Regions from separate parts of the Pseudoalteromonas sp. Z9A4 genome, predicted to be linked through region 2. Evidence: predicted binding sites of a transcription regulator. Region 2 holds the regulator's gene; the other holds the start of a gene.
The links. Region 2 encodes ArgR, which controls arginine synthesis, uptake and breakdown. Its sites were predicted from a motif close to ANTGAATANNTATTCANT; they were not measured.
Positions count from the first base shown of each region.

Region 1 (4,216 bases), on a different contig from region 2:
GTCCATTACGGTCAAGGTTACAAGCCGCAAAACGACCATCCGACATAACAATACCTGCCGGGCCATCCCATGGTTCCATATGCATAGAGTTAAAGTCGTAAAATGCACGTAAATCGTCGTCCATTGCACGGTTTTTCTGCCATGCAGGTGGTACGAGCATACGCATAGCGCGGAATAAATCCATGCCACCAGCTAAAAATAGTTCAAGCATATTATCTAGGCTTGATGAATCAGAACCGGTTTCGTTTACAAACGGCGCTGCGCTTTGTAAATCAGGAATAAGCGGTGACGCAAACTTGTATGAACGTGCGCGTGCCCACTGGCGATTACCTTCAATAGTATTAATTTCACCATTGTGTGCTAAATAGCGGAAAGGTTGAGCTAAAGGCCAACGCGGCTGAGTATTAGTAGAAAAGCGTTGATGGAAAACACAAATCGCACTCGTCATACGAATATCAGCTAAATCCAGGTAAAAATTTGGTAAATCTGCAGGCATCATTAAGCCTTTATAGATAGTTACCAAACCAGATAGACTTGCAATATAGAAAGCTTCGTCATCAACAATGCGCTTTTCAGCGCGGCGGCGTGCTACATATAAGCGACGCTCTAAGTCTTTAGAACGCCAACCTTCTGGCGCGCTAACAAAAATTTGTTCAAAACCTGGTAATTGCTGTACAGCAATAGGACCCAACATAGATGGGTCGGTTGGCACAACGCGCCAACCTAAAATATTTAACGTTTCTTTTTCTAATTCTTCGCTAAGTATTTGTTTTGCAGCCTGTGCTAAGACAGGGTCTGAATTTAAAAATATCATTCCCACTGCGTAGTTTTTGCCTAAGTGCCAGTTATGTTCACTAGCAATAGCACGGAAAAAGCTATCTGGTTTTTGTAATAATAAACCACAGCCATCACCTGTTTTACCATCGGCAGATATACCACCACGGTGCTGCATGCGATCCAGCCCTGTAATAGCAGTACGTATAAGCCTATGACTAGCCTGGCCATTAACTTGGGCAATTAAGCCAAAGCCACAATTTTCTTTTTCTAACTTTGAGTCGTATAACATAGACCCCTCCCCTTGCTGCACTGTTAGCGTGGATGAACTGCTCGACGATTTGCTAACAGACGGACAAAACTAGCCTCTATCTTAAATAGAGTCAATAGCACTTTGAATACATATTCACATTCTTGAATATTTCTCACTTCATAGCAAGATTTCTTTTTATCATTATTTTTAACATTTAGCGTTATTTTAACCACTATTTTTTCATGACACTGGTGTCAAGTTTAACATATTGTAAAAACAAGAGCCTTCATAGTGACAGCTTACGTAAACGTAAAGCAGGGCGTAAGTGAATAAGTATTCAATTACAGATAAGCTATTCAGTTAACATTTAGATAGTTTTATTCTCTTTTTGTAAATTTTAGGTTTAACCTCCCCCTATTTTGATGATGATGAGTATAGTTACTGTAATTTGCGGCATTTTTAATCTATTAATAATAAATTTTTATTTACTAAGTAAATTTAAAAAGTTCAGCTATAGCCCTAAATTCATATTAAAAATAAATTTCAATTATTTAACACACAAATCTAAGTTGAGATATTATTCACATGACCAATATGCTATTTAAATAGTGTATCCCTATTAATAGAAATACACTATTTAGAGATCGTTAGCTTAGCTTTACTAGCCAACTTTACTAACTTTTTAACTAACTTGATTAAGCACAACATCTGGGAAATATTGGCGTAATATCTTATTTTGGAAAGAGTCGTTGAAACGGCAATTTATAATAATAACAAACCGTTCAAAAGGGATATCATCTTTTAAAGGCTTTATAGATGATACATTATGAAAGACTTCATTATCTCTAATGTGCATTATTTCACCCGGTACTAAGGTTGTGTGGGTTATTTTACGCTGTCCAGCTTTATCCTCATAAAGCGTATTCTCCCCTCCAGTTACATTCTCTCTGCTTACCACCAGTATGCTTAAAAAATGACTACCATCTTGGTGAGTGCCTTGACCTTGAAGAGGATCAATCGACGTCGCCCCTTTTATACCATTTATCTGTATTAAAATTGGTTCTTTGGGATTAATACCCCAAAGCGCAGCCCATGCTTTTACAAATGATTGCACATCATTTCGCGCTAAAAAACCCCTATCTAAAGCCGGATAATACCGTAATTTGTCTGCCATTGTTTGTGCATCATTATAGCTTCCACCTTGCGCCATAGGGCAACCATCAAGGGTATTAATTTCGCCTGATTGATCCAAGTAAATCCACGACATCCTCTTCCACCGCGCGTCAACATAACTATCTCTCGGTAAGTCTTCTAGGTAACGTTGCCATTCAGCTAAGTTAATATGCTCATTGATATCTACTTTACTCCAACTTCTTTGCAAAATATCTTGGGTTACATGTTGTGGCCAGTATGAGTAATAGTTCGGTAGAGGTTGTACACTTGTTACTCTTACGTGTTCGTAATTAATGTTTTTCATTTTTTCCCACTTATATAGATGACAAGCAACATTGCTTATCTAAAGTTCACAGTGTTAACTTAAAATTAACGCTGTGAATTTTATTACATAAAAGGTACAAAAAATAAAAAACGACAGTAAAGCGGTAAGATCTGATGTTCTGCGTGGGTTAAAATTCATTCAATTAAAGCACTGTTTCGTTTGTCAAAATATTTATTCAAGCAGGTATAAGAAGTTGATAAAAAATAAGTTGTATATAGATAGTTATGCAAAGCATCATATACCGAAACCACCTAGAGATGCAGAGCGCAGCGTCTCACAGGGGCTTAATATCAAGGTGATCCTTTTAAGAAGCAAAACGCCGAAAGTAAGTGCCTGTGAAACGCCAAAGGATTGGTGTTAAAACTTACACTTTGAGTGTGGTTTGGGTATAGATGAAATTGATACTAAGCGTGTTATTCTTGTAATAGTGAATTTTATTTACTAACCTAACTGCAACGGACACTATTTATGTCCGCGTACATATTAATAATCTCGAAAAAATAAAACCGTCTGAATTTCAATACTTTAATAATTGGCACGCTACCAGAGCGTGTTGTTCTTTGTGGATTGGAGTTTGTTCAATCAAGGGGCGATTTAATTGCGGCGTAAGGCTTGTAACCAAGTGGGCTAAGTAAAGGTTTATAGTAAAAATTATAGTGCTGGTAATACCTCATTTATAAAAACAACAAAGCCACTTAAAAAGTGGCTTTGTGTTTAAAGAGCTTAATAACCTGATAGCAGGTTGACTAATAAATTACTCTGCTTCAGCTTCTTTATATTTAGCAGCAGTTTCTGTAATTAACGGCTGTAATTCACCGCGTTGAAACATTTCGATAATAATGTCACAACCACCAACTAATTCGCCATCTACCCAAAGTTGTGGGAATGTTGGCCAATTTGCGTATGCTGGAAGCTCAGCACGAATGTCTGGATTAAGTAAAATATCAACGTATGCAAATGGTTCACCACATGACATTAACGCTTGCGATGCTTGTGAAGAAAAACCACAATTTGGTAATTTTGGTGACCCTTTCATGAAAAGGATTATTGGGTTTTCTGAAATTTGCTGTTTAATTTTATCAATGGTTTCCATCTACAACCTCAAAGTAACGATAGCTAAATATATTTAGGTCTTGAAAATAACTCATCGTGACCACAAATATATAACTTAATATGGGCAAATAAAGCCGCAATTGAAATAGTCTTTCGCAATAGCATTGCTGTTTGCTTAAACTTGAGTAAAATACTCAACAATTATAGTAACACTATATTACCGCTTGGTATAGGTAACTGGTCTGTTCCAACAGGCATTACGTATTACCAAATGGACTATCAACCAAAGAAGATGGAGATAAAAAAATGGCATTTGAACTACCGTCACTACCATATGCAATCGACGCACTTGAGCCACATATTTCAAAAGAAACACTAGAGTTTCACCATGGCAAACACCACAACACTTACGTGGTTAAGCTTAATGGTTTAATCCCTGGTACTGAGTTTGAAAACAAATCTCTAGAAGAGATCGTATGTTCATCAGAAGGCGGCGTATTTAACAACGCAGCACAAATCTGGAACCATACTTTTTACTGGAACAGCTTATCTCCAAACGGCGGCGGCGAGCCTACTGGCGCAGTTGCTGATGCAATCAACGCTAAATGGGGTTCTTTTGATGCGTTTAAAGCTGCATT
Region 1 is NZ_WTLA01000013.1:57,655-61,870, reverse strand. It holds gene gltB (glutamate synthase large subunit) at 1-1,066, opposite strand, end outside; gene GQR54_RS11205 (2OG-Fe dioxygenase family protein) at 1,710-2,504, opposite strand; gene GQR54_RS11200 (Grx4 family monothiol glutaredoxin) at 3,280-3,618, opposite strand; gene GQR54_RS11195 (Fe-Mn family superoxide dismutase) at 3,885-4,216, shown strand, end outside.
Region 1: gltB (glutamate synthase large subunit) is a predicted target of ArgR. The motif match lies at 1,168-1,185, and genes of this name have one in related genera.

Region 2 (8,565 bases):
TCCCGCATCAGTTATCGGGTGGTCAACAACAACGCGTAGCTATTGCTCGTGCATTAGCTTATAAGCCTAGTTTATTGCTACTTGATGAACCTTTTTCAAATATCGACACACAAGTACGCTTTGAATTAATTGCCGATATACGTCGAATTATTAAGGCAACTCAAGTATCTGCTGTATTTGTTACACACTCAAAAGAAGAGGCGTTTGCCTTTTCAGATACACTTGCCATTATGCATCGCGGTAAAATTGAGCAACAAGGCACGCCTGAGCAGCTTTTTGCAGCGCCATGTTCAAAGGAGGTTGCAGAATTTCTGGGTCAAGGCATATACTTGAACGCAGAAGTGTTAACAGCAACTGAATACAGAACACCATTTGGTTTAGTCGAGTCCTATGTTGAAAATAAGCATAGCGTAAGCGTAGGGCTTATATATGTGCGCCCTCATCAAATAGAATTAGTGGTAGATAACCAGAGTGACAAGTTCAGCAAGCGAGCTACAATCATAAGTCGTCGCTTTATTGGTTCTGCGTATGTTTATTCGGTTGTTATTGATGAACAAGAAATTGAAGTTGCTGCACAATATGGCCAGTCATTTGAAAATGATGAGCAGGTTATAATAAAAATAAAACCTCACACGGTGAATTTTTTCGAATCGTAATTAATTTGTTATTCGCTGTGTTTTTATCTGTAAAATTAAGGAATAACAATGGCGCAAGCGCAATCAGGGATTTGTGCTGAAGCAAACTTACACGGTTTGCACTTATTTTTTAATGTGTTTGATGGTCAAGATGAATCACTTCGCGCAAAGTTAAAACAAGTAAGCGCTATTGAAGAAGAGTTTAGCGATCAATTTTCAGAATCAATGCTCTCTTGTATGGTTGCTATTGGCGCCCAGTATTGGCCGCATATTCTCCCAGAGTTCATTCCTAGTGAATTACAGAGCTTTCCTAATATAAACCACAGCGATCACCAAATGAGCGTACAACCGTGCGATTTATTTGTGCAAATTCGCTCTGACCGTGAAGACGTTAACCATTTATTTGCGCTGCAAATTTTAAAACTATTTGCCCCCGATGTTGAGCTGGTAGAGCAAATTCGTAACTTTCGCTTTTTAGATGGTCGTGATTTTAATGGTTTTATTTATGGTGGCGACACCGCGCATGGAAGAAAAAAACGCGCTACGGCTTTAATTAGTAACCCTGGTAATTTTGAAGATCAGGGGAGTTATATTCATGTACAACGTTATAAGCATGACTTAACTATGTGGCAGCACTTATCATTGAGTGAGCAAGAACAAATAATGGGGCGTACGCGCCTTGATAACACACTAATTACCCCCGCGATCGAAACCAGCCATGCTTCGCGAAGTGAGCTAAAAGACGAAGACGGGCAACCGCTACTATTAAATCAGAGCATGCCTTATGGCGATGTGTATGAGCAGGGAATGTTATCAATTACATGCGCTTGTACGGGCACCGCATTTGAAAAAGTACTTAATAGTCGTTTAGGGGAAGGAGATTGTTACGACCACTGGCTTGATTTTACTCAAGCCGATATGGGTTCTGCTTTTTTTGCACCTTCAGTCGGGTTTTTAAAACAGATTTAGTTTACTAATTTAGTTATTAAACCGTATCAAATAAAATGCGAACACGTTCAAGTGTTACGTCTATTTCAGATATTTTAGCTGGGGCGATAAAAATAGTATCGTCGCCTGCAATTGTGCCTAGTACGCCATCTGCTTTACCTAATGAATCTAATAATCGTGCTATTAATTGTGCTGCACCAGGACTGGTACGAATAATGATCATCATTTCGTTGTGCATAATGTCGATTACTAATTGGCGTAATGGGCTTTTAGCCGTAGGTACACCCATTTCAGCTGGTAAGCAGTAAACCATTTCTTGTTTGGCGTTACGTGTGCGTACAGCACCAAATTTACTTAGCATGCGCGATACTTTACTTTGGCTTATATTGTCAAAGCCTTGATCTTTTAATGCATCAACTATTTCGCCTTGAGAGCCAAAATTTTCTTCTTTTAATAGTGATTTAAATGCTTTTACCAGTGCTTCTTGTTTATCTTGTGGTTGCATAGTCTTTATTCGTTTTTGTTATTTATGCCGCAAATTCTACACAAAAATGAATAATTATGCAGCAGTTGTTTAGTTAACTTGCCAGTTTGATGCGTTAAATCACAAAAGTTTACGACTATGGTCGAAAATATACTTGAAATAGACAGGATAAATTTGTTTTTAGTCGCTAATTTCATTATCTTAAGAGCCACAAATGTTTCCTACCTCAAATTACGGAGAATTCCAATGAAAGTTGCTGTATTAGGTGCTGCAGGCGGTATCGGCCAAGCGTTGTCTTTATTATTAAAAACAGGCTTACCAGCTGGCTCTGAATTATCACTTTATGATGTTGCACCAGTAGTACCAGGTGTTGCGGTTGACCTTTCTCACATCCCAACAGATGTTAAAGTAGCAGGCTTTGGCGCAGACGAATTAAACAAAGCGCTTGAAGGCTCTGACATCGTTCTTATCCCAGCGGGTATGCCACGTAAACCAGGTATGGATCGTGCTGATTTATTTAATGTAAATGCTGGCATCATCAAAACTTTAGCAGAAGGCATTGTTGCTAGCTGTCCTAAAGCGTTAGTAGGTATTATTACTAACCCAGTAAATGGCACAGTTCCAATCGTTGCTGAAGTATTCAAAAAAGCAGGTACTTACGACGCTAAACGCGTATTCGGTATTACTACGCTTGACGTTATTCGTTCAGAAGCATTTGTTGCTGAACTTAAAGGCGTAGACGTAGCAACTGTGAAAGTACCAGTAATTGGTGGTCACTCAGGCACAACTATTCTTCCTCTACTTTCTCAAGTTGAAGGTGTTTCTTTCACTGATGAAGAAGTTGCTGCACTTACTCCACGTATCCAAAATGCGGGTACTGAAGTTGTAAATGCTAAAGCAGGCGGTGGTTCAGCTACGTTATCTATGGGTGCTGCTGCAGCTCGTTTTTGTATGTCTTTAGTTAAAGGCCTACAGGGTGAAGAAGTTGTAGATTACGCTTACGTTGCTGTTGAAAATGGCGATGCAGAGTACTTTGCACATCCAGTACGTTTAGGTAAAAACGGCGTAGAAGAGATTCTTTCTTACGGCGAACTAAGCGCATTTGAAACAAAAGCAAAAAATGACATGCTTGAAACACTGAAAAAAGACATCAAAGAAGGTGTTGATTTCATGGCGTAATAGCCAAAGTAGAATAACAAAAAAGCCTGCATTTGCAGGCTTTTTTATTGCTCAGAATTAATTTCACACTGTGTAACTAGTTAAAACTAGTGGTCGCGGTCAACCGCAATACGAGCAAGGCTTACGAGTGCTTGCTTATAGTCAGACTCAGCTAAAAAGTCTAAACACGCAATAGCTTTGTCAGCTTCAAGCTCTGCTTTTTGCATTGTAAATTCAAGCGCATTAGTTTGCTTTAGTGCCGATAGAATTTCTTCTAAATGCTCCATACCATTACTGTGCTCTATTGCATCACGAATAAGCTGCGTTTGCTGCTCGCTACCATGTTGCATAGCATAAATAAGTGGAAGCGTTGGTTTGCCTTCAGCTAAATCATCACCAATGTTTTTACCCAACTGCTCAGCATCTGCATTGTAATCGAGTACATCATCTACTAGCTGAAACGCAGTACCTAAATGCATACCATATAGGTTTAGTGCATCGAGAGTAGTTTGGTCTTGCTCAGTAATAATGGCAGCAAGGCCTGTCGCTGCTTCAAACAACTTAGCTGTTTTAGAGTAAATAACCTGCATATAACTGGCTTCGGTTGTATCTGGGTCGTTGCAGTTCATTAACTGCAATACTTCACCTTCAGCAATAATGTTTGTTGCATCGGCAAGTACTTGCATAACCTGCATTTTTCCAAGGCCAACCATAAGCTGAAATGAACGAGTGTAAATAAAGTCACCAACCAATACGCTAGCAGCATTACCAAATTCAGCATTTGCTGTAGGTGTGCCACGTCGTAAGTTTGATTCATCTACAACATCATCATGCAATAGCGTTGCTGTATGAATAAACTCAACAATTGTTGCAAGTGTTATGTGATCTTTACCCTGATAACCGAGCGCTTTGGCTGCTAAAATCGCGAGCATTGGACGAACGCGTTTGCCGCCACTGCTAACTATATATAAACCAAGCTGATTAACTAACGCCACATCTGAGCGCATTTGCGCATGTATAAGTTGATTGACGTCATTCATATCGCTTTCGATTAACGCCTGGATAGCTTTTATATCCATTGATCTCCGAGCCAATTTTTATGTGTGAACGGCGCAGATTGTACAACAAAAAATGCACTAGCTCGATATTTTGTGACGATTGATTGAAAAAACACTATTAAAGTACTTAATTTAGACTGAATTAGCCAAGATAACTGATTAATTGATAATCAATATACAGTTTATGGTGTGCTTAGATATTAAGCTGTGAGGGTCATATTTGAGTACATTAATTTATTTCGACTAAGAGTTAAAAAGCGCTTGGCAAAAGGGCTAATTAATATAAAATGGGGTAAATATTGAATTGCTCTCAAAGCAGCTACTTTTTATTCATTTTAATTACAAAATAGGCTTGCTAGTTATTTCGCGTTAGCGTAAACTTCGCGCCCTATCGAAGAATATTTTAGTTGCGCCGATTTGAGGGTGCACAGACGGAGTTAATTATGTACGCGGTTTTCCAAAGTGGTGGTAAACAGCATCGTGTGACTGAAGGTCAAACGATTCGTCTTGAAAAATTAGACGTTGAAACTGGTGCGGCAGTAGAATTTGATTCAGTACTTTTAGTTGCTGATGGTGAGAAAATCGAGATCGGTGTACCGTTCGTAAACGGTGGCAAGATAACAGCTGAGGTTGTTTCACATGGTCGCGGTGAGAAGATTAAGGTTGTTAAATTTAGACGCCGTAAGCATTCTCGTAAGCAAATGGGCCATCGTCAATGGTTCACTGAAGTTAAAATCACTAGCATTAGCGCTTAATTAGAGGTACTTAGAAATGGCACATAAAAAAGCAGCTGGTAGTACTCGTAACGGTCGCGATTCAGAAAGCAAACGCCTAGGTGTTAAGCGTTTTGGTGGCGAATCAGTTCTAGCGGGTAGCATCATTGTTCGTCAGCGTGGAACTCGTTTCCACCCTGGTACTAACGTAGGTATCGGTAAAGACCACACTATCTTCGCAAAAGCAGATGGTAAAGTTCAGTTTGAACAAAAAGGTCCTTTAAACCGTAAATACGTAACTATCGTAACTGAGTAATCAGTAAGGTAGTTAAAAACCCCGCCTTTGCGGGGTTTTTTGTTTTGTAGTCAGTCAAAATATATACCCAAGCCTGCATTTGTGTTGGCTTGGGTATATAATAGAGTTATTAAACAAGCCAATCCCTAAAGTGAGTAATCATGAAGTTTGTAGATGAAGTAGAAATTCGCGCAGAAGCTGGAGACGGTGGCAGCGGTATCGTGTCTTTCCGTCGTGAAAAATATGTTCCAGATGGTGGACCAGACGGCGGTGACGGTGGAGACGGTGGTAGTGTTTATCTACAAGCTGATGAAAACTTAAATACCCTAATTGATTATCAGTTTGAGCGCTTTCATAGAGCTGAACGTGGTACTAACGGTCGTAGCCGTAACTGTACAGGCCGAAAAGCCGATGACTTATTTGTTATGGTGCCTGTAGGCACGCGCATCATGGATGTTGATACCCAAGAGGGACTTGGCGACTTAACTCAAGATGGTCAACGAATTTTGGTTGCAAAAGGTGGTTTCCACGGCTTGGGGAATGCACGTTTTAAATCAAGTACTAACCGAGCACCTCGTCAAAAAACATTGGGCACACCCGGTGAAGTACGTAACTTAAAGTTAGAGTTACTATTATTAGCTGATGTAGGCTTACTAGGATTACCAAATGCAGGTAAATCTACGTTTATCCGCAGTGTATCTGCAGCAAGACCAAAAGTAGCTGATTACCCATTCACGACGCTTATTCCTAATTTAGGTGTGGTACGTCCTGAAGCAAATAAATCATTTGTTATAGCCGATATTCCGGGTCTAATTGAAGGTGCATCTGATGGTGCAGGCCTAGGTATTCGCTTCTTGAAGCATTTAGAGCGTTGTCGTGTGTTATTGCACATTATTGATGTAATGCCGGTAGATGGTTCAAACCCTGTTGATAATGCATTCTCGATTATTAACGAGCTACACCAATACAGTCCTAAATTAGCTGAAAAACCACGCTGGTTAGTGTTTAATAAAATAGATTTATTACCAGAAGATGAAGCAAAAGCGCTATGCGAAGCGATTGCAGAAGAGCTGGGCGAAACTGAAAATATTTATCACATTTCAGCAATTAATAAACTTAATACTCAACCTTTAATCCACAACATAATGACACTACTTGATAGCATGCCTAAAGAGAAGTTTGTACAAGTTGAAGATGAAGAAGTTGAATTTAAGTGGGATACCTATCATGAAAAAGCCACTAAAGGTAAAGGCAATGATGATGATTGGGACGACTGGGATGAAGATGATTACGACGTAGAAGTTGTCTACGAGCGTTAATTAAATAGAATTTATTAAAAAGGAGCTTATGCTCCTTTTTCTTTTTTTAAGAATAAAGTACTAGGTGTTTATTATGATAATTTCAATGATTGCAGCCATGGCAAATAACCGTGTAATTGGCCTAGATAATAAAATGCCATGGCATTTACCAGCAGATCTTCAGCATTTTAAAAAAGTAACTACGGGTAAACCTGTGATCATGGGTCGTAAAACTTTTGAGTCAATAGGCCGTCCTTTACCTGGGCGTCGTAATATTATTATTACTCGAAACAGCGAATATACTGCAGAGGGTATTGAAGTAGTAACTACGCCAGAGGCCGCACTAGAACTAGTTTGTGCAGTTGAAGAAGTGATGATTATTGGTGGTGGTAATATTTATGAGCAATTTTTACCAAAAGCAGAACGCCTGTATTTAACCTTTATTGATTTAGATGTTAAAGGCGATACACAGTTTCCTGATTACAATAAAGTAGCTAATTGGGGCATAAAAGAAGAGCAAGAAAATCTCCCAGACGAAAAGAATAAATCTAGTTATAAATTCGTAACCTTATATAAAGAACATTAACATTATTGCGTAATTTTTAGTAGGTTGGTATAATATTAAACAGTCTATATAAGAATAAAGTACCATAAAGGGTTTGATATGTTTAAATTACCAAAGCTAGTTGTAGTTACTGTTGTTGTAGCAGTAAGTTCGTTTTCGTACACAGCACCTGCAAATGCTGAAGATCAGTTAGCAGTATCTATTTGTGAATATATTGCGGCAGACGATAAAAACCGATTACGTAGTAAGCTTAAAAGCTCTCGCGTGAAAATTCGTAATATTTATGATGCAGTGCAATGTAACGGTAATAACTTGCTACGTCATGCCGTTGCTAGTAATGCAGTGGATACTGGTGAGTATATAGTTAAAAACTTATCAAAAAGTGCGTTAGCTGATGGTGCTGACATTAGTTGGGTAGAAGGCAATTTTGCTAGCTCACCGCTTATTGCAGTGATTAAAGAGCGTGCTGGTCTTTAGTTATAATAATATTTATAGCTTTACCATTGATAAGAATACGTTCAAAGATTTATAAGCCTAGGGTTGTTACAAATAATAATACTAGGCTTTTCTCCTTTCCTCCCAACATATACATTGCTTAATTATACTTCCAAAAAATCATTAATAAGTTTCACAACTTACTAACTAGCTTTAAACTGCTAAAAATATGAAGTCTTTCTTTAAAAAAATAGCTTAAAATTTACTTCTTCAAAAGATGTGGCTTTATTCAGCTGGTATCTATTTTGTATCTGTTATTTTATTTACAAACTTAATCACTAAGGATAGATATGAAAGCTGTTATTCCAGTAGCTGGCTTAGGGACGAGAATGCTTCCTATGACAAAAGCTATTCCAAAAGAAATGCTCCCAATAGTCGATAAACCTTTAATTCAATATATTGTCAGCGAATGTGTATCTGCCGGTATTAAAGATATTGTATTGGTTACACACAGCTCTAAAAATGCAATCGAAAACCATTTTGATACAAGCTATGAACTAGAAGCCACTCTTGAAAAACGTGTTAAACGTGCTTTATTAGATGAAATTCGATCTATTTGTCCGCCTGATGTAACTATTATGAGTGTACGCCAAGGTGAAGCTAAAGGGCTAGGGCATGCTATTTTGTGCGCTAAGCCAATAATAGGAGACGATAGCTTTGTAGTACTCCTTCCAGACGTGATACTTGATGCTTATACTGCCGATCAAGAAACTGAAAACTTAGCTGCGATGATTAAACGTTTTAAAGAAACTCAAGCAAGCCAAATAATGCTTGAGCCGGTAGCTAAAGAAGACGTTAGTAAATATGGTATTGCTGATATAAACGGTGTTGAGTTAATGCCAGGTAAAAGTGCTGCAATTAAAGCGATGGTTGAAAAGCCTGATGCAGACTTAGCACCTTCAAATCTTGCTGTTGT
Region 2 is NZ_WTLA01000002.1:168,868-177,432, forward strand. It holds gene GQR54_RS02420 (ABC transporter ATP-binding protein) at 1-656, shown strand, start outside; gene GQR54_RS02425 (Dyp-type peroxidase) at 705-1,604, shown strand; gene argR (transcriptional regulator ArgR) at 1,621-2,088, opposite strand; gene mdh (malate dehydrogenase) at 2,314-3,246, shown strand; gene ispB (octaprenyl diphosphate synthase) at 3,333-4,304, opposite strand; gene rplU (50S ribosomal protein L21) at 4,727-5,038, shown strand; gene rpmA (50S ribosomal protein L27) at 5,055-5,312, shown strand; gene cgtA (Obg family GTPase CgtA) at 5,453-6,610, shown strand; gene folA (type 3 dihydrofolate reductase) at 6,684-7,175, shown strand; gene GQR54_RS02465 (DUF3718 domain-containing protein) at 7,254-7,631, shown strand; gene galU (UTP--glucose-1-phosphate uridylyltransferase GalU) at 7,940-8,565, shown strand, end outside.